Regions from separate parts of the Paenibacillus sp. FSL H8-0079 genome, predicted to be linked through region 3. Evidence: predicted binding sites of a transcription regulator. Region 3 holds the regulator's gene; each other region holds the start of a gene.
What was found. The regulator CtsR, encoded in region 3, represses protease genes until heat stress. The targets are predictions, from matches to a motif close to ATGGTCAATAAAGGTCAAACA.

Region 1 (6,541 bases), 640 kb from region 3:
TCACATCCTCCTATTTTGTCGCTATTCTCATATGAGATCATGCTAATACTTGGTAGTATAGCCTTTTCAACGCGACGTAAACGGGCGATGCAGAATTTGTATGCGAGAAAATAAAAAGCCCACCATCGCTGGCGGGCTGTTACAAAAACAAGATATGAATCAATCAGTGCGAACGACCAGGAATAACCCCTGTCTCTTCATAGGCTTCGACGATTTTGTCGATCTCTTTTTTCAATTCCTCAACCATGATTTCTTCAGGCACTTTACGAATCATCTTACCATGACGGAACAAGAGACCTTCTCCACGAGCACCAGCAATGCCGATATCCGCTTCTTTGGCTTCACCTGGACCATTAACTGCACAACCCAGCACCGATACTTTAATCGGCACCTTAAGTTTGGAGATATACTCTTCCACTTCGTTGGCAATGGAGAACAGATCGATGTCCAAACGTCCACACGTCGGGCAGGAGATCAATGTAGCTGCATTTGTAATAAGTCCAAAGGTTTTGAGCAAATCACGAGCAACCTTGATTTCTTCCACCGGGTCCGCACTCAGCGAGATCCGCATCGTTGAACCAATACCCATGGACAACAAGGCTCCCATACCTGCAGAGCTTTTAATTGTACCGGAGAACAGTGTACCTGCTTCGGTAATCCCGAGATGCAACGGATACGGAATGATTTGCGCTGCTTTGGTATACGCTTCAATAGCCATAGGCACATCCGATGCTTTGAGAGACACGATGATATCATGGAAATCAAGCTCTTCCAGAATACCAATGTGATACAATGCACTTTCTACCATAGCATCAGCTGTAGGATACCCGTACTTCTCAAGCAGATGGTTTTCAAGTGAACCTGCATTTACCCCGATGCGAATCGGAATGCCGCGGTCTTTACAAGCCTTAACCACTTCTTCCACTTTAGCACGTTTACCGATATTACCAGGATTAATCCGGACTTTATCAATACCATTCTCAATCGCAAGTAAAGCCAGCTTATAGTTGAAATGAATATCTGCTACAAGCGGTATGTTAATGCGTTTCTTGATTTCCTTGATGGCTGCGGCAGCTTCCTCATTATTCACTGTTACACGTACCACTTGACAGCCGGCTTCTTCCAGTCGCAAAATCTCTGCAACCGTCGCCTCAACATCTGCCGTTTTGGTTGTACACATACTCTGGATAATGACTTCGTTACTGCCACCGATCGTTACGTTTCCCACTTTCACGGGACGTGTATCTTGTCTTAAATACATGAGTGATTTCTCTCCCCACAACGTCAAAGCTCCACCCTGACAGAGACACGAATTCGCCTTCTGCCAAAGTGGAGAACTGACAAGTCTATATTTCAGAGTTCAAACAGGATTCAGGCTTTCATTAGGCGCTTTCTTCCTGCTTATCGTCCTTCGATTGGCTTAGTTCAGGCACGACTCTTTTCTCAACGACTTCTTCGGTAATAACACAGTTCGTAACATCTTCACGTGAAGGCACTTCATACATGATTTCAAGCATGATGCCTTCAATGATGGCACGCAAACCACGTGCACCTGTGTTACGTTTGATTGCTTCTTTTGCAATCGCGAGCAATGCAGCTGGTTCAAATACCAGATTCACATTGTCCAGCTCAAGCAGTTTTTGGTACTGTTTGGTAAGCGCGTTTTTCGGTTCGGAAAGAATCCGTACCAACGTATCTTCATCCAGTGGCTCCAAAGTGGAGATGACTGGCAGACGGCCTACAAATTCCGGAATCAGACCGAATTTCAGCAAGTCTTCCGGCAATACCATACCCAGATATTCACCTGGTTTCAGATCTTGTTGCTCAGCAACGGTATTGAAACCAATGACTTTTTTACCGATCCGGCGTTTGATCATTTGCTCCAGACCATCAAAGGCACCGCCGCAAATGAACAGGATATTCGTTGTATCAATCTGAATGAATTCTTGATGAGGGTGTTTACGACCACCTTGTGGTGGTACAGAAGCCACGGTTCCCTCAAGAATTTTCAAGAGTGCCTGTTGAACACCTTCACCCGATACATCACGAGTAATGGATGGGTTTTCGGATTTACGCGCTACTTTATCAATCTCATCGATATAAATAATGCCACGCTCTGCTTTTTCCACATCATAATCAGCAGCTTGGATCAGCTTGAGCAGAATGTTCTCTACATCCTCACCCACATAACCCGCTTCTGTTAATGAAGTAGCATCAGCAATAGCAAAAGGTACATTCAGGATTTTTGCCATCGTTTGCGCAAGCAACGTTTTACCAGAACCCGTAGGTCCTAACAGCAAAATGTTACTCTTCGACAATTCAACATCTTCAATCTTGCTTTGCGTGTTGATCCGTTTGTAGTGATTATACACTGCAACAGACAATGACTTCTTCGCTTGCTCCTGACCAATAACATATTGATCCAGGATATTACGAATTTCTTTCGGTTTTGGAATATCTTTGAGGTCTACTTCTTCATCATGACCGAGTTCTTCCTCAACGATTTCGGTGCAAAGTTCGATACATTCATCACAAATGTACACGCCTGGTCCAGCGACCAGCTTACGTACCTGTTCCTGAGATTTACCGCAAAAAGAGCATTTCAGTTGCCCTTTCTCATCGTTAAATTTAAACATGAAACCACCCCTTTAGGAATTGATCGGTCTACTGAGCACCTGGTCAATAATGCCGTACGTCTTAGCTTCGTCAGCGCTCATGAAGAAGTCACGGTCTGTATCCCGCTCAATTTTATCAAGAGACTGACCCGTACGATCGACGTATATTTGATTCAGTTTCTGACGTGTTTTAATAATCCATTCTGCGTGTATCTTAATATCCGCAGCCTGTCCTTGAATGCCGCCGAGCGGCTGATGAATCATCACTTCGCTGTTCGTCAGCGCATATCTCTTGCCAGGTGCACCGGCTGTCAGCAATAAAGAACCCATGCTTGCTGCCATCCCTACGCAAATGGTAGATACATCCGGCTTGATATATTGCATCGTATCGTATATACCCATCCCTGCAGTGACAGAACCACCAGGTGAGTTAATGTACAAGCTGATATCCTTTTCAGGATCGTCGGCTGCCAAAAACAAAAGCTGTGCTATGACAAGATTGGCTACATCGTCATCAATCGCACTGGTTAGAAAGATAATGCGATCCTTCAGCAAACGCGAATATATATCGTAAGACCGCTCGCCTCGATTGGTTTGTTCTATAACCATTGGCACCAGACTCATGAGACCAACCTCTTTTCTACATGTAATTAGACATAGGCCACCTGTAAAGCAAACCCAAATTCATTCTAACACTTTCCTGTGACAATGTCATTTTTCACAAGAGGTATCAGACATCAGTTCGTTTACTTTTTTGCCTGATCATATTTAACCATGTTTTCTATGTATGTGCAAATTGAAGCCATCCTATGCCGTATTGCGATTTTTTATTTGCACGAAGTGTCATAGGTATGTAAAAACTGTACACGGATCAATAAAATTAGTACTCATCCATATTATTACTTCATTTTCTATAAAATGGATGTCGCAATTTAAAAATAAGGCACGCAATAATTCACGTGCCTTATCGTTTATTCAACTGACAAGTTGATAACAGCTTGTCTTATTTTTCGTCAGCTTCTGCAACAACTTCTTCAGCTGGAGCTTCAACCGGCTCAACAACTGTGCTGTTCTCAAGGAGAACCTCAATCGTTTTACGCAGTTTAACTTCATCACGAAGGCTGTCCAGGGAACCATTACCCTCGAGGATGCCACGGATCTCATCAGCAGGACGCTTGTAAGATTCAGCCATTTTTTCGAGTTCTTGATTCACTTCTTCGTCAGATACTTCAATGTTTTCCGCTTTACCTACAGCTTCAAGCACCAGGTTGTTGCGAACACGTTTGGAAGCATCTTCTTGCATTTGTCCTCTCAGGTCAGCTTGAGTCTGTCCGGAGAAGCTCAGGAACATTTCAAGGTTCATACCTTGGTTGCGCAGACGGTTGTCGAAATCACGCATCATGTTCTGTACTTCGCTCTCTACCATTGCAGAAGGAATGTCCACTTCAGCGTTCTCAGCCACTTTTTCTACAACTGCATTTTCTTGAGCAGCTTTGGCTTCGTCAGCTTTACGGGATTCCAATTGTGTTTTCAAGTCAGCTTTGTACTCTTCCAGTGTGTCGAATTCACTAACATCTTTAGCAAACTCATCATCCAATGCAGGAAGCTGTTTGCGTTTGATTTCGTGAATTTTCACTTTGAATACCGCTTGTTTGCCAGCAAGTTCTGCTGCATGGTAGCTCTCTGGGAAAGTCACTTCTACGTCTTTGAAGTCGCCTGTGGAAAGACCCACAACTTGCTCTTCAAATCCAGGGATAAATGTGTTGGAACCCAGTTCCAGGGAATAACGCTCAGCTTGTCCACCTTCGAAAGGTACACCATCAACGGAACCGTCGAAGTCGATTACTGCAACGTCGCCGTTTGCAGCGGAACCTTCGTCGATTACAACGAGTTCAGCGTGACGTTGTTGAAGACGCTCAAGTTCTTCAGTCACTTCTGCGTCAGTTACTTCACCTTTTGCTACAGCAACTTCGATTCCTTTGTAGTCACCCAGGGTAACTTCTGGTTTCACAGTTACTTTCGCTTTGAACTTGAATGTTTCTCCTTTAGCAAATTGTTCAACATCTACGTCAGGACGATCAACCGGGAAGATATCCGTTTGGTCGATTGCTTCTGTATAGGCTTCAGGAAGCAAAATGTCGATTGCTTCTTGATAAAGGCTCTCTACACCAAAACGTGCTTCGAAGATGGAACGTGGTACTTTACCTTTACGGAATCCAGGTACGTTTGCTTGTTTTACCACTTTATTAAAAGCTTTGTCGAGTGCTGCAGTTACACGATCTGCATCCACTTCAACCTCAAGAACCCCAAGGTTCTTCTCTATCTTTTCCCAAGTTGCTTTCATTGTATACTTTCCCCTCCAAAATTCACATGTTCACGTAGGCAATCACGTACAAAATAACCATTTTAGTATAAACAAGATTAGATTCTTTTTCAAGGGGAATCCCTTGATACAGTTTAAGGAAAACGTTTCCGGCCTCGTTTAACCGTCCAAACCAGCAGATACAAACTGTTTCATCGAACGATAAGCCTGCTCCAGTCGAAAGCGCATCGCGCCTGTCACAGCATACATTGAGCGCGTATTTTCCTCATCATGCGAGCCACCCAGACTGTCTGCAACGGTCATATGTAGAGCTGCTGCCCATATATCTGTCATGGAATCATTTTCTTCCAGCATCGATACATAATCACGGGTTCCATACACCGCCATGACATATTGTATCCACAGTTCCTGGGCAAAATAAAAGAGCGTAGGTTCATGAACCTCCGTCTGATCTGCCACTCGTTCCAGAATCTGAACGATTTGGAGCGGGAATTCCTCTGGTTTAAGAGGCACGGTATCAAGCTCCACCTCTACCTGCTCTTCGCCTCTCGTAAACAGGATCATACCTTGAACACCTCGACGACGCAAGGTTTGCAGCACCCGGAACTGAAGCAAAGGGTGAAGCGACTTATCTTTTAACCAACTCGTAAGTGCCTCGTCAATCTTCGGCAGATCAAGATAGGCCAGTTGCTCCAACGCCAGCATCGTCTGTTCAGACAACGGTTCTTCCATTACTGTACGAAGCATCTTATCAGCATAACCATCATCCTGTTCAAGCTTCAAACGGGCATGCTGCCTCGCCATGTCTTCCTCACTGATCTCTTCCTCTTCCTGTTCCTCATCAACGGCAGGTGAAGTTTCTTCATAATGAGGGAACGCAGCCTGAAGCCATTCGAGCAGGGCCCGCCACTCATCATAGTGGCGCTCTTCCTGTCCCTGACATTGCAGCAAAAAGTGAAGCAATTTCATCGCTTCACCATACCGTTCATTTTCAAGCATCACTGTCAATTGAATCTGGTAATAGTCCAGCGTCTTAGGAAACAGCACAATATTGTTGTTGTGCTCGGTTTCCGGGGTCGTGGATTCCTTAATGGGAGCACCTCCTCTATATCCTGAATCTCCAGTCGGAATCAACATAAATAGATGTATATATTTAAACGATTGTCGATCTATTTTCTGAGTTCTCCTGATATTCTAACATAACCTTAAATATAATGAAAAAAACGTTACTGCCGCCAAATATCATATACGAAAAATAGTTTAAAATAAAACGCTTGATATTCCTGTTTGCATATGATAAAATCAATTTTGCTTGAAAAAATTCATGTCTCAGTAGCTCAGCTGGATAGAGCAACGCCCTTCTAAGGCGTCGGTCGGGGGTTCGAATCCCTCCTGGGACGTATTAAAAGAAAGCTTCCTTCGGGAGGCTTTTTTTTTTTTGCGTTCTGGGGATGAGAACCCCAATGGTTCGTCGGAGCATTCGCTTCGTTAGCACTACTTCGCAGTCTCGACTGCAAGGAGAGTATCCCTCCTGGGACGTATTAAAATAAACTTCCTTCGGGAAGTTTTTTTTGCGTTCTAGGATGAGTTTGACCCATTTCAT
Region 2 (6,541 bases), 1.0 Mb from region 3:
TTGTAGTCATCAAACCTTGAACGATTCCGAATTTGTCTTGCAGTGTTTTTGCCATAGGTGCCAGGCAGTTTGTTGTGCAAGATGCGCCGGAGATTACAGTTTCAGTACCGTCGAGGATTTCATGGTTTACATTGTAAACGATGGTTTTCATGTCGCCAGTAGCTGGTGCGGAAATAACAACTTTCTTAGCTCCGCCTTTCAAGTGTTTCTCAGCTGCTTCTTTAGTTGTGAAGAAACCAGTACATTCCAGAACGATATCTACGCCCAGGTCGCCCCAAGGAAGTTCTTCTGGGTTACGGTTAGCCAATACTTTAACTTCTTTGCCGTTCACTTTGAAGAAGCCATCGTGTACTTCAACATCGCCATCGAAGCGACCTTGAGTTGTATCATATTTGAGCAAATGAGCCAGCATTTTAGCGTCAGTCAAGTCGTTGATTGCTACTACCTCGATGCCTGCTACATTTTGAATACGGCGGAATGCCAAGCGTCCAATACGTCCAAAACCGTTAATACCTACTTTAATCATGAGTAAGTTCCTCCCAAGTTTTGATTAATTTTTTTTATGAAACTTATATATTCAAGACAGACGGTGAAGTCCGTCAAGACAACAATGGTTGTGATGAAAAGTAAATTCTTATTCCATTTCGGCTACGATGACTTCGGCAGCTGCCTCATCAATAATCAGAATATCTTCCTGACCAAATCGCAGCACGGAGTGTATGGCAGCAGCTTTACTTTTGCCACCTGCAATTCCGATCACGACATCGGTTCGTTCAATATCCTGAAGTCGCATTCCCAGTGTAAGCATGGTATGTACCACCTCACCCTGATCATTAAAGTAATAACCGAAAGATTCAGATACGGCCCCTTGCTCCTGGAGTTCATCTACAATCTCCGTCGCAAGTTTGCGTCTCGTTGCCATCTCCACGGCATCACCAATTCCATGAATAACAATCCGCGATTGCCTGATCAGCTGCAGAATCTCCTGAACACTCGGGTCCTGGATTAATGATTCATAGGCATGATCACTAAGCAAATCCGGTACATGCAGGAGTTTGTATTGCGCTCCTACCCGTTTTGCCATTGTGGATGCGATCGTATTCGCCTGAATTTCAAGACTTTCTCCAAGTCCACCGCGTGCCGGTACGAACCAGACACCTTTGAGCGATGTTGGTGGATTAAGTTGCTCTGCGACTTCGGCCGTTGTTGATCCGCCAGTAACGGCGACAACGTCGTTGTCACTCATGATATTGCCGAGAGCCTTCGCTCCGGCTCTGCCCAGTTCCCTTTTGGCAAATGGAGAAACATCCGAATCGCCAGGAACCACAACTACCTTTTGCAGACCGTAGGCTTGCTTGATGCGCTCTTCCAGCTCGGATAATCCGAACAACTCTTTAGCAACGGGCTCTAACTGCTGCAGCAAATCATACCCTGCCTCGCTGATCTTCATTCCTGCACTGTCAATTTCAATAAGTCCCTGAGCCTTTAACAGATCGGTCTCAGCCCTCAGAACCCGCTCGGTCATCTGCATGGAATTAGCTAACGTTCTCCGTCCGATCACATCCGATAACATGATCTGTTGCAGAATCGTATACCTCTTTTTCAAGATATCCATGAGATCAGGCAGAAGCTGCTTTTGTATTTCTAAAATCGTTCGCATGCTTTCCACTCCCGCAAGTTCTCGTTCCAAGCTCTCTTTCGTGGCCCTAAAACGTCCCGGGTTAACTTTTTAAGTCCCACGTCTATTCTACCTAAAACTGACGTGACATGCAAGTGTTTCAACGTGTTATTTCGACACGCTTTCAGCGTTTGTACGCGCCTATTTTCACAATCCTAGACTTCCATGATCTAGGACTGCCTCACGCATACCATATATAGAAGAAACAAATTATTCTCGTCTACATATCGCTCAGAATCACATTTCATACGGCATGTCCAAAACCTCTAATAGCATTTACTTAAATGCACTCTTTATCCACTCTTCTTCATCATGATCATTTTTAGCTCAATCCAAACCAACATACAAAACGAACTGCTTGCAATTAAATATTCCATGAGCTATAATCAGTATTGCTGTCACATAATGTGCGCCCGTGGTCCAATGGATATGACGTAGGCCTCCGAAGCCTGAGATCCAAGTTCGATTCTTGGCGGGCGCGCCATTTTTTATTTAACAGCTCATAACCCTTTTAACCAATGAAACCGGAAAGGTTTCTTTTTTTTGCAAGTTAGTTTGACTTTCTTTGACTTTTTGTTTGGAATTGTTTATTATGTGGGTAATACGGTAACAGTTTAAGTATAAACACCAATAACATTTACATTTCCGAGGAGGTTTTTCACGTGAGTTTTATTCCTATGGTCGTTGAACAGAGCAACCGGGGTGAGCGCGCCTATGACATCTATTCCAGATTGCTGAAGGATCGTATTATTTTCCTTGGTAGCGACGTTAATGACGTTGTGGCAAATGCCATCATGGCGCAGATGTTGTTCCTAGCTGCGGAAGATCCGGAGAAAGACATTCACTTATACATCAACAGCCCAGGCGGATCCATTACAGCTGGTATGGCCATTTACGATACAATGCAATTCATCAAACCGGATGTATCTACCATCTGTGTAGGTATGGCGGCTTCCATGGGTGCATTCTTGCTGAATGCCGGTGCGAAAGGGAAACGTTTTGCGTTGCCTAACAGTGAAATCATGATTCACCAACCACTTGGTGGTGCTCAAGGTCAAGCTACCGACATCGAAATTCGTGCTCGCCGCATCCTGAAAATGCGTGATACCTTGAACCGCATCATCTCTGAGCGTTCAGGTCAACCGTTGGAGAAGATCGAGAAAGACACGGATCGTGACTACTTCATGAGTGCTGCTGAAGCTGCCGATTACGGTATCATTGATAAAGTTATCGAAAACGTAGGTTCCCAAGGCATCTAAGTGTGACGTAGACTACGGTCTACGCGTTAACATAATCAACAACCAACGTAATCAGCAACACATCATTGTGTTGTCTATACGAGAAGAAGCCCCCATCATGAACACATGATGGGGGCTTCTTCTTTTTATTTATTAAGAAAAATAACGTATGAGTGCACAATAATGATCCGTTATTTCGTTCCCGTTACGTCACTAAAAGGTTCTGTGCCTTTAGGGAGAATCTCTTTATACGTAAATGGCATTTCAGGGAATCCCTCTGCGTACGCCGTATACTCATACAGCTGGAAGAACACGACCACACCCGTTGGTGTCACATAGAAATCCTGATCTTTATTTAACCCTTTGTAGCCTTCAAGGTATCCACCGCGAGCTTTCAGCTGTTCGCCGACTTTTTTACCCAACGTCTCGCGCATCGTTTTGTTATTTTGCAGCACATCATCTAAAGTAAGCTCCTTGCCTGTGTCCAGTGCAAAGGTGTGGCCCGTGCGGAATGTCATACCGTGAGCGCCAGCATAATCCTCGTATCGTTGTGTAATGAGTCCCAGTACGCCACTTTCATTGTAGGTCACCACATAAGAGCTCTCAAATGCATACGGGCGGTTGGCGGTTGCGCCACCGAACTCAGAAGTCTGTTTCTTGAAGTCAGCTACATATGCATCCACTTCGTCCTTCAGCACTTTGTTGATCGCTGCTTCAGCTTCTTTGCTTGCAAGTCCACTCACTTGCGGGTACTGAACATCCACTTCAGCATTTTTCACAGTAACTTTGACTGTCGCCGCTTTAACTTTCACACTATTTTGTTTTACCTTACTGAGCGTCAACGTTTTGGTTTTGCCATCCCAGTTCCCCTGTACACCCAGATAATCTCTCATCGCTGAGAATGGAATATATAATCTGCCGTTGATCAGCTTCGCGTCCACTTGAGGATAATAGTTGTTGATCCGAACACTCGGCTGGCCGTCCAAAAGGCTGATGGTCATCGTGTTATTCGCTGCTGTCAGAGCATACTCTTTGGTTTTCGCATCATATTTCAAGGTTCCACCTGCTACATCTTTGACTGCCGTAAGCGATACCCAGGTTGAGCCTCCTTGTAGAAGTCCTTTTTGAGTCAGTGTTTTCCCACCTGATTTCAGGGTCACCTCAGCCGGGGTTGTTACTTTGGAGGATACAGAAGCCGCTTGTACCGAACTATCTTGCCACACTGCACCGCTCCCCACAATAATTCCTGCTGCCAGCAACGCACTTGTCCATTTTTTCCATGATGTCATATATAAAACTCCTCTCTGAATTTACAATTAGGGATCATTGCGTATGTAATCCTGAACTGATCGCATATCTCATACGCTCACCTCTCTATTATAATTAACCCGATTTCGGAAAGGTTTACAGCTGGAGTTACAATGTTGATGAATATCAGAGGGAAAATATAACGGGATATGACCTTTTTGTCACGAACAACTATACAAAAAAGACACCTAAAGACAGCATTTCAATCAGCTTCAAAAGGGTGCCCTCTCTTCTAACTTCATCAAAGTCTGATTTTGCAACAAAAAAGACCCTGTCCTGAGGACAAAGTCTTTGTCATTATTTCGTTGCACTCTTTCGAATGACACTTAAAAGGTTACTCTAGCTTACAATCCTAATTCAATCTTGTTTATTTCATTTCATACGTGATATTCAAGATTGTGCTTACTTTAACCTGGCCTGTTTCAATCTCAGTGCCACCTGCTGTATCTGCTGCTTTGGACATCAAAGCCTCACTTGCATAGAATACAGGCACATTGGCATCGCCTTGGCTCACGGAAAGAACAGCACCCAGTTGACGTTTAACTGCTTTTGCAATAGCTCCAGCTTTCACATCTGCATTGGCAACAGCTTTCTCAATCACTTGGGACTCATAACTTTCCGGATTTTCTACAGTAAAGCGCACGTTTTCAATGTTGTTGGCACCTGCTTGTGAAGCAGCGTCGAGCAGCTCGCCGATTTTGTCCATCTCACGATATGTGACCGTCAGCGTATGATGCGCTGTGTATCCTTTAATTTGTTGTCCGTCTTTTTCGCTATACGTGTAGTTGGGTTGTACAGAGAACTGACTCGTTTGAATGTCGTCTGCACTGATCTTCCACGTATTTTTTAGCAAATTGGATACCTTTTGAACTTTGGCAGCATTCGCTTTTTGGGCAGATGCAGCTGTCTCTGCAGTGCTGTTCACACCAATGGACAGATAAGCAATATCAGGTTTCACCTGAATCTCACCTTTACCCACGACATTAATCACATTCTGTTGTACGCCCTGAACCTCTGCAGCGTAAGCATAGTTACCTGGTGCAACCCATGCTGTTCCTCCAACAAGCAACGTACTTGCCACCAGCACCGCACCAAACGGTTTCATCCATTGTTTACCCATCACGATAGCCCCCTTATGTGTTAACATCTCAAACTTTAAAGCATTTGATACCTTAACAGACGGGACAAATTCCATAATGTTGCACTTGACGATGGCGAAAACAATAAAAACGCAAAAAAGCCCCTTTCGGGACTTCTTCATTGAAATGAATCATATCTTATTGGTTTTCGAGCTCTTCCTTACTTACCAGACTAACTAAAGCGTTTACAGCCTGTTCGGCATCCGCGCCTTCTGCACTAATCTGGATTTCCGTACCTGTGCTGATCGCAAGGCTCATGATCCCCATGATACTTTTTGCATTAACTTTTTTGTCGTCCTTCTCGACGAACACTTCAGATGAGTACTTATTCGCTTCTTGAACGAACAGTGCCGCAGGTCTGGCATGGAGACCCGTTTTCAAACGGACAACTACCGGGTGCTTTGTCATGGAAACTTACCCCCTATTATGAAATCTGGACATTAAATACACAATTATATTTATACAACATTATAACATTAACCTGTGCCGGACACTAGAAGAAAAAACTCAGGGTGCTTTGGAAGGCATTATCATGCCCCTTTTCATCACCATTTCACATGGCACCAAGCTGCCTGAGTGACTCTTCTGGCTCCTTAACATCAGGCTTGCCTGCTACGTTTTGTTCAACAGAAACAGCCGACCTTGTTACTTTACCCTACTCCGTCTTAACCATAACGTTCTGTGCGCACTTTCTCAGCCAGCTCATCAATTTTGCGAAGCCGATGGTTCACTCCCGACTTGCTGACTGTACCTTTAAGAAGTTCGCCCACTTCCTTCAAGTTGATATCCGGATGAGCGAGCCGAACTTCCGCCACTTCGCGAAGCTTCTCAGGTAGCGATTCCAGACCAACTTCCTTTTGCAACAAACGGATATTATCAATTTGCCTTACCGCCGCTCCGATGGTCTTATTCAGGTTGGCGGTCTCACAATTGACAATCCGGTTAACGGAGTTACGCATGTCGCGCATAATCCGTACGTCTTCAAACTTGAACAAGGCCTGATGAGCACCAATGATGCTAAGCAGTTCAATGATTTTCTCGCCTTCCTTGATATATAGGATGAATCCTTTTTTCCGTTCTATACACCGGGCATTCAGATGAAATTCATTCGCCAGATCGACCAGTGCCTGACAGTGCTCCTCATACATGGACGCAATCTCCAGATGGTATGAAGAACC
Region 3 (6,541 bases):
ATTGAATTTGGGTACGATCTGTACAGGATAGGTGGGAGCCTTTGAAGCATGAGCGCCAGCTTGTGTGGAGGCAACGTTGGGATACCACCCTGATCGTATCTAGGTTCTAACCTGGTACCGTAATCCGGTACGGGGACAGTGTCAGGTGGGCAGTTTGACTGGGGCGGTCGCCTCCTAAAGAGTAACGGAGGCGCCCAAAGGTTCCCTCAGAATGGTTGGAAATCATTCGAAGAGTGCAAAGGCATAAGGGAGCTTGACTGCGAGACCTACAAGTCGAGCAGGGACGAAAGTCGGGCTTAGTGATCCGGTGGTACCGCATGGAAGGGCCATCGCTCAACGGATAAAAGCTACCCTGGGGATAACAGGCTTATCTCCCCCAAGAGTCCACATCGACGGGGAGGTTTGGCACCTCGATGTCGGCTCATCGCATCCTGGGGCTGAAGTAGGTCCCAAGGGTTGGGCTGTTCGCCCATTAAAGCGGTACGCGAGCTGGGTTCAGAACGTCGTGAGACAGTTCGGTCCCTATCTGTCGTGGGCGTAGGAAATTTGAGAGGAGCTGTCCTTAGTACGAGAGGACCGGGATGGACGTACCGCTGGTGTACCAGTTGTTCCGCCAGGAGCACCGCTGGGTAGCTATGTACGGACGGGATAAACGCTGAAAGCATCTAAGCGTGAAGCCCCCCTCAAGATGAGATTTCCCAGTATGTAAGACCCCTTGAAGACGACGAGGTAGATAGGCTGGGGGTGGAAGTGCAGCAATGCATGGAGCTGACCAGTACTAATCGGTCGAGGGCTTATCCAATAGCAAGTTCTAAATCGCATGTTTCGTTTCGAATCTAGTTTTCAGAGAACAACACTCTGAAATGTAAGCACCGCGTTTGGTGGCGATGGCGGAGGGGTTCCACACGTACCCATCCCGAACACGACCGTTAAGCCCTCTAGCGCCGATGGTACTTGGACCGCAGGGTCCTGGGAGAGTAGGACGCCGCCAAGCGAAGAACCACTGCCGATGTTATTCGGTGGTGGTTTTTATTTGTTTATTTAAGGGGATGCGGAAGCATCTCTTATTTGACTTTGTAAGAATCCTCTGACACACTCTAAGGGGTACATATATCAGATATCAGGCCATGATTTGGATTGATATAACTCTAGCGAATGGGGTGTAGGACAACATGGAAATTCAGAAATTGACGGTAGATGATTTTGAACCGGCGATGGCACTCTCCGAATATGCTTTTCAAGTAGTAATGAGTGAAGAACAAAAAGAAAAACGGCGGAGTCAATTTTCGTCACAGGATATATGGGGTGTATATGAGGACGGGCAGCTAGGAGCCAAACTTCACATCATTCCTTTTCAAACTTATATTCATGGCAGAGCGTTCGAGATGGGCGGTATTGCGGGTGTAGCCACCTGGCCAGAGTATAGACGCAAAGGCTGGGTAGCGGGTCTGCTGAAGCATGCGTTGGAAGAAATGAATCGTAACAAACAGAGCATATCATTCTTGCATCCATTCTCTTTTGGTTTCTATCGGAAGTATGGATGGGAGACCTATGTTGAATTTAAACGATATAAAGTGCCTACAGCACATTTGCCTTCGAAAAAAGCGACACCTGGAACGATTCGGCGTGGCGATCCGGGTCTTAGCATATTAAAGCAAGTATACAGTGCTTACGCTGAGCGCTATAACGGAACCCTGGTCCGGGATGATGCAAGGTGGGAGAATTCAGTTCTTGTGAATGGGACCAGCCAGAAGGCTGTATATTATGATGAAACTGATGTAGCACAAGGTTATCTTTTATATGAGGTAAAGGAAAATAAGTTTACCATTAAAGAGATTATCTATCTGAATGAAGAGGCTAGACAAGGGCTCTGGACTTTCATTGCCAATCATGATTCCATGATCCAGGAAGTGACGTTGCAGGCACCAGCCAGTGATACGCTTGCTTTCCAATTGGATAACCCACGGATTCAGCAGGAGATTGTACCTTACTTTATGGCACGCATCGTTAGTGTGGAGCAGTTTATATCTCAGTATCCATTTGCAAGCCAGGATTCACCGGTACAGATTGTTCTTCAGGTAGAAGATACCCACGCTCCGTGGAATGAAGGGGTATGGCAATTGAATGTGGCACTGAACGGAACCGCGTCCATATGGAAAACATCCGAGCCAGTCACTGATGATCAGACCATTAAGGTAGATATTCAATCCCTTACGGCAATATTGATGGGATATCGCAGACCAACGGAAATGGCACGGATCGGAAGAATTCAAGGACCTAACACAGCAATCAAGGCTTTGGAACAAGCGATTCCGGAACGGGAAACCTATTTGCTTGATTTCTTCTGATGACTATTCCGCTGTTCCATTCAACTTGATTAGCTTATATAGAAATACGGCGTTATTGAAAGACAAATGGACTTCTTCAGCAATTTTGGGGAGGTTTTTTTGTGTCTGGGGAATATTTCGTGTAAAATCGTAAAAAATGAATAGTGACCCCACTTGGCAAAACCACAAAATATGCTATAATGGTTATAAAGTCAAAGAAAGTCAAAGTCAACTAAAGGTTTAATACTTAAGTAGCTTTCTTTCTACAATCTGATGCATGATCGCCAATATACGGGATTCATTTCATCGGAGGATCAAGGGAATATTAAAGGACCTTCGTGCTTCCTTCGCTCTCCTGTTAACACTTGTGGAAGCAAGATTCGCTGTTTCCCTGATTGGTTAAATGGGTAGAGAAGGTGTACTCTGTGGGGGCGTGTGGGTCCTTATTGACTTAACGTTTCAGACAGTGGAGGATGATTGGATGCGTAATATCTCTGATATTATCGAACGATATCTGAAGAGTATTTTGCATGAAAGTCCCGAAGGAATGGTTGAAATTCAGCGTAATGATCTGGCAGATCAATTCTCATGTGTACCTTCCCAGATCAATTATGTCATCAGCACACGTTTTACACTCGAGAAGGGATACCTGGTAGAGAGTAAACGCGGCGGTGGTGGTTATGTTCGCATACAGCGCATTGAATTACCGGCCCAATCAGCTCTGCATAATCATTTGCACCATAGTATTGGTGAAGAGATCGGGCAGACAGCTGCCGAAGGTCTGATCTATCAACTGGAAGAAGCGCGCTTCTTGAACAAACGGGAAGCCGGGTTGATGCGAGCTGCAGTATCTAGAGAGGTTATATTGGTCAAACTTCCTTACCGGGATCAAATTCGTGCCAGAATGTTGAAGGCGATGTTAATATCTTTGCTCGGTAAATGAAAACTATCGGGGTCAAAGGAGGTACATCAATATGCTGTGCCAAGAATGCAATAAACGTCCGGCGACACTTCATTTTACGAAGATCGTAAATGGAGAGAAGACGGAATTCCATATTTGTGAGTCATGTGCCCGTGAAAAAGGGGAAATGATCCCTGGAACAGCAGGTGGGTTTTCCATTCACAACTTGTTGTCCGGATTGCTTGATTTTGATCCAGCCGGCAAAAGTGGATCGGCAGGAACACCACCTGCAAAAGCTCTTCAATGTGAAGAGTGTGGTATGACGTACGCACAATTTAGTAAGATAGGCCGGTTCGGCTGCAGTTCATGTTATAAATATTTTGACAGTCGTCTGGATCCTTTGTTCAAGCGGGTTCATGGTAATACGTCCCATGTAGGCAAAGTGCCTGCACGAGCTGGTGGTCGCATCAAGGTGAAACGGCAAATTGCTGATCTGAAGCGTGAGCTACAAGAGAGCATCGCACAAGAGGAATTTGAAGAGGCGGCTCAGATCCGTGACCAGATCAGAGGACTTGAAAAAGGAATAGCTCAGGAGTAAAGTTTGTCATTAGTAGGAGGGATGCGTAATGCCTAATCTGCGCTTTACAGAGAAGGCGCTCAGCGACTGGATGCGCAGTGATGCGGCTGATTCCGAAATTGTCATTAGCAGCCGTGTCCGGATTGCACGCAACCTTCAGCATGTTCCGTTTCCGATGCTGGCTTCCAATGAGCAATCGGAAGAGGTGCTGAATAAGCTGAGCGAAGTACTTCAATACGATGACGTTCATGCCTTTGGGGATTTTCATACGTTGGATCTGATCGATATTGACGAACTCGACAAACGGGTGCTGGTGGAGAAACATCTCATCAGTCCAAGTCTTGCGAATGAATCCAGGAATGGTGCGGTTATTCTCAGTGAGGATGAGTCTGTCAGTATTATGATTAATGAAGAGGATCATCTTCGTATCCAGTGCCTCTATCCGGGGTTTCAGGTGAAAGAAGCCTGGGAGAAAGCTTCCGCAATAGATGATGCTTTTGAAGCGCACGTGGATTATGCTTTTGATGATCGCAGAGGATACTTAACCAGCTGCCCTACCAATGTAGGTACAGGCGTCAGAGCATCGGTCATGATGCACTTGCCTGCCCTGGTGATGACACAACAGATTGGCCGTATTCTAACCGCAGTTTCCCAAGTGGGATTGACGGTAAGAGGGATATACGGTGAAGGTAGCGAGGCGATGGGTAACCTGTTCCAGATCTCGAACCAGATTACTTTGGGACAGACCGAACAGGAAGTCATCGAGAACCTGCATGGTGTTGTGTTACAGATGATTGGTCATGAACGTACAGCGAGAGAACGGTTAATTACCGACTCCAGACTTCGGATTACGGATCGGGTCATGCGTTCTTATGGCATATTGTCTCATGCAGCTATTGTTGATTCCAAGGAAGCTGCACAGCGCTTATCGGATGTACGCCTTGGCGTGGATCTCGGATTGTTGGATGGACTGTCCATCACGGTAATGAATGAATTGAATGTGATGACACAGCCGGGATTTTTGCAGAAAACATTCGGGGAAGATATGCGCACAGATGAGCGTGACATATACCGTGCTCAGTTGATTCGTGATACGATCAATGCAGCGAAGCAGTCCTAGTTTAGCCTGATATAGTATTGAATTATGGTTTCATGCCGCATTGCGGCTTTTATATAATAAGGCATGTACAAATGCCGAATGACTTTATTCGCAGCATGGCTGCAAACAAAAATGATATGAAGAATACGACGGTTATTTCATTATATGACCCTCGTTTTATCCAAAACCATGGAGGTGCAGGAGATATGATGTTTGGAAGATTTACGGAACGGGCCCAAAAGGTGCTCGCACTCGCGCAGGAAGAAGCTGTCCGTCTCGGTCATAATAACATCGGTACTGAGCATATTTTGCTCGGCCTCATTCGTGAAGGCGAAGGCATCGCAGCCAAAGCACTGATCGGCCTGGGACTCGGATTGGAAAAAATTCAGGATGAAGTAGAAACGCTAATTGGCCGTGGCCAAGAGCAACCTACCAACATTGCATATACGCCACGTGCGAAAAAAGTAATTGAACTGTCTATGGATGAAGCTCGTAAATTGGGCCACACTTATGTAGGCACAGAGCATATCCTGCTCGGATTGATTCGTGAAGGCGAAGGTGTTGCAGCACGTGTGCTCAATAACCTGGGAATTAGCCTGAACAAAGCACGTCAACAAGTGCTGCAATTGCTTGGTAGCAGTGAAGCTGTATCCAGCCATAATGGCACACCTGCCAATGTCAGCACACCAACGCTGGACAGTCTGGCACGTGACCTCACGGCATACGCCAGAGAGAATAACCTTGACCCGGTTATTGGACGTAGCAAAGAAATTGAACGTGTCATCCAGGTGCTCAGCCGTCGTACGAAGAACAACCCGGTATTGATCGGTGAGCCAGGTGTAGGTAAAACAGCGATTGCTGAAGGCCTTGCACAAAAAATCATTGCAAATGAGATTCCGGAAACATTGCGCGACAAACGGGTAATGACCCTGGATATGGGTTCAGTAGTCGCTGGAACCAAATATCGTGGTGAGTTTGAAGATCGTCTGAAAAAAATCATGGATGAGATTCGCCAAGCAGGTAACATTGTCCTGTTTATCGACGAATTGCATACCTTGATTGGCGCAGGCGGAGCTGAAGGTGCCATCGATGCTTCTAACATTTTGAAACCGGCTCTGGCCCGTGGAGAATTGCAGTGCATTGGTGCAACAACGCTGGATGAGTATCGTAAATACATCGAGAAGGATGCAGCGCTTGAGCGTCGTTTCCAACCGATTACTGTAGATCAGCCTTCTCCGGAAGAAGCGATTCAAATCTTGCACGGCCTGCGTGACCGTTATGAGGCGCATCACCGCGTGAAAATTACGGACGAAGCAATTGTGCAGGCGGTTAAACTGTCTGACCGTTACATTACAGACCGTTTCCTGCCAGATAAAGCGATTGACCTGATTGATGAAGCGGGTTCCAAAGTAAGATTGAACTCTTACACGATCCCACCAAACCTGAAACAACTGGAAAGCCGTCTGGAAGATATCCGTAAGGAAAAAGACGCTGCAGTTCAAAGTCAGGAGTTCGAAAAAGCAGCAGCTCTGCGTGATACGGAACAAAAAATCCGTGAAGAGCTGGATGTAACGAAGAACCAGTGGAAAGAGAAACAAGGTCGCACCGATTCCGAGGTTACTCCTGAGGATATCGCA

Region 1: a site for CtsR is predicted at 3,371-3,391, ahead of clpP (ATP-dependent Clp endopeptidase proteolytic subunit ClpP). Genes of this name have one in related genera too.
Region 2: a site for CtsR is predicted at 2,231-2,251, ahead of clpP (ATP-dependent Clp endopeptidase proteolytic subunit ClpP). Genes of this name have one in related genera too.

The regions. Positions count from the first base shown of each region.
Region 1 covers NZ_CP150300.1:5,216,872-5,223,412, forward strand. The annotation lists gene ispG (flavodoxin-dependent (E)-4-hydroxy-3-methylbut-2-enyl-diphosphate synthase) at 164-1,261, opposite strand; gene clpX (ATP-dependent protease ATP-binding subunit ClpX) at 1,383-2,636, opposite strand; gene clpP (ATP-dependent Clp endopeptidase proteolytic subunit ClpP) at 2,649-3,239, opposite strand; gene tig (trigger factor) at 3,619-4,959, opposite strand; gene MHI06_RS23380 (hypothetical protein) at 5,098-5,937, opposite strand; tRNA gene MHI06_RS23385 (tRNA-Arg) at 6,265-6,338, shown strand.
Region 2 covers NZ_CP150300.1:185,834-192,374, reverse strand. The annotation lists gene gap (type I glyceraldehyde-3-phosphate dehydrogenase) at 1-526, opposite strand, end outside; gene MHI06_RS00925 (sugar-binding domain-containing protein) at 635-1,660, opposite strand; tRNA gene MHI06_RS00920 (tRNA-Arg) at 2,088-2,162, shown strand; gene clpP (ATP-dependent Clp endopeptidase proteolytic subunit ClpP) at 2,341-2,937, shown strand; gene MHI06_RS00910 (DUF4163 domain-containing protein) at 3,108-4,205, opposite strand; gene MHI06_RS00905 (SIMPL domain-containing protein) at 4,592-5,344, opposite strand; gene MHI06_RS00900 (HPr family phosphocarrier protein) at 5,502-5,771, opposite strand; gene whiA (DNA-binding protein WhiA) at 6,029-6,541, opposite strand, start outside.
Region 3 covers NZ_CP150300.1:5,858,841-5,865,381, reverse strand. The annotation lists rRNA gene MHI06_RS26380 (23S ribosomal RNA) at 1-802, shown strand, start outside; rRNA gene rrf (5S ribosomal RNA) at 878-994, shown strand; gene MHI06_RS26370 (GNAT family N-acetyltransferase) at 1,173-2,348, shown strand; gene MHI06_RS26365 (CtsR family transcriptional regulator) at 2,809-3,270, shown strand; gene MHI06_RS26360 (UvrB/UvrC motif-containing protein) at 3,302-3,826, shown strand; gene MHI06_RS26355 (protein arginine kinase) at 3,855-4,925, shown strand; gene MHI06_RS26350 (ATP-dependent Clp protease ATP-binding subunit) at 5,111-6,541, shown strand, end outside.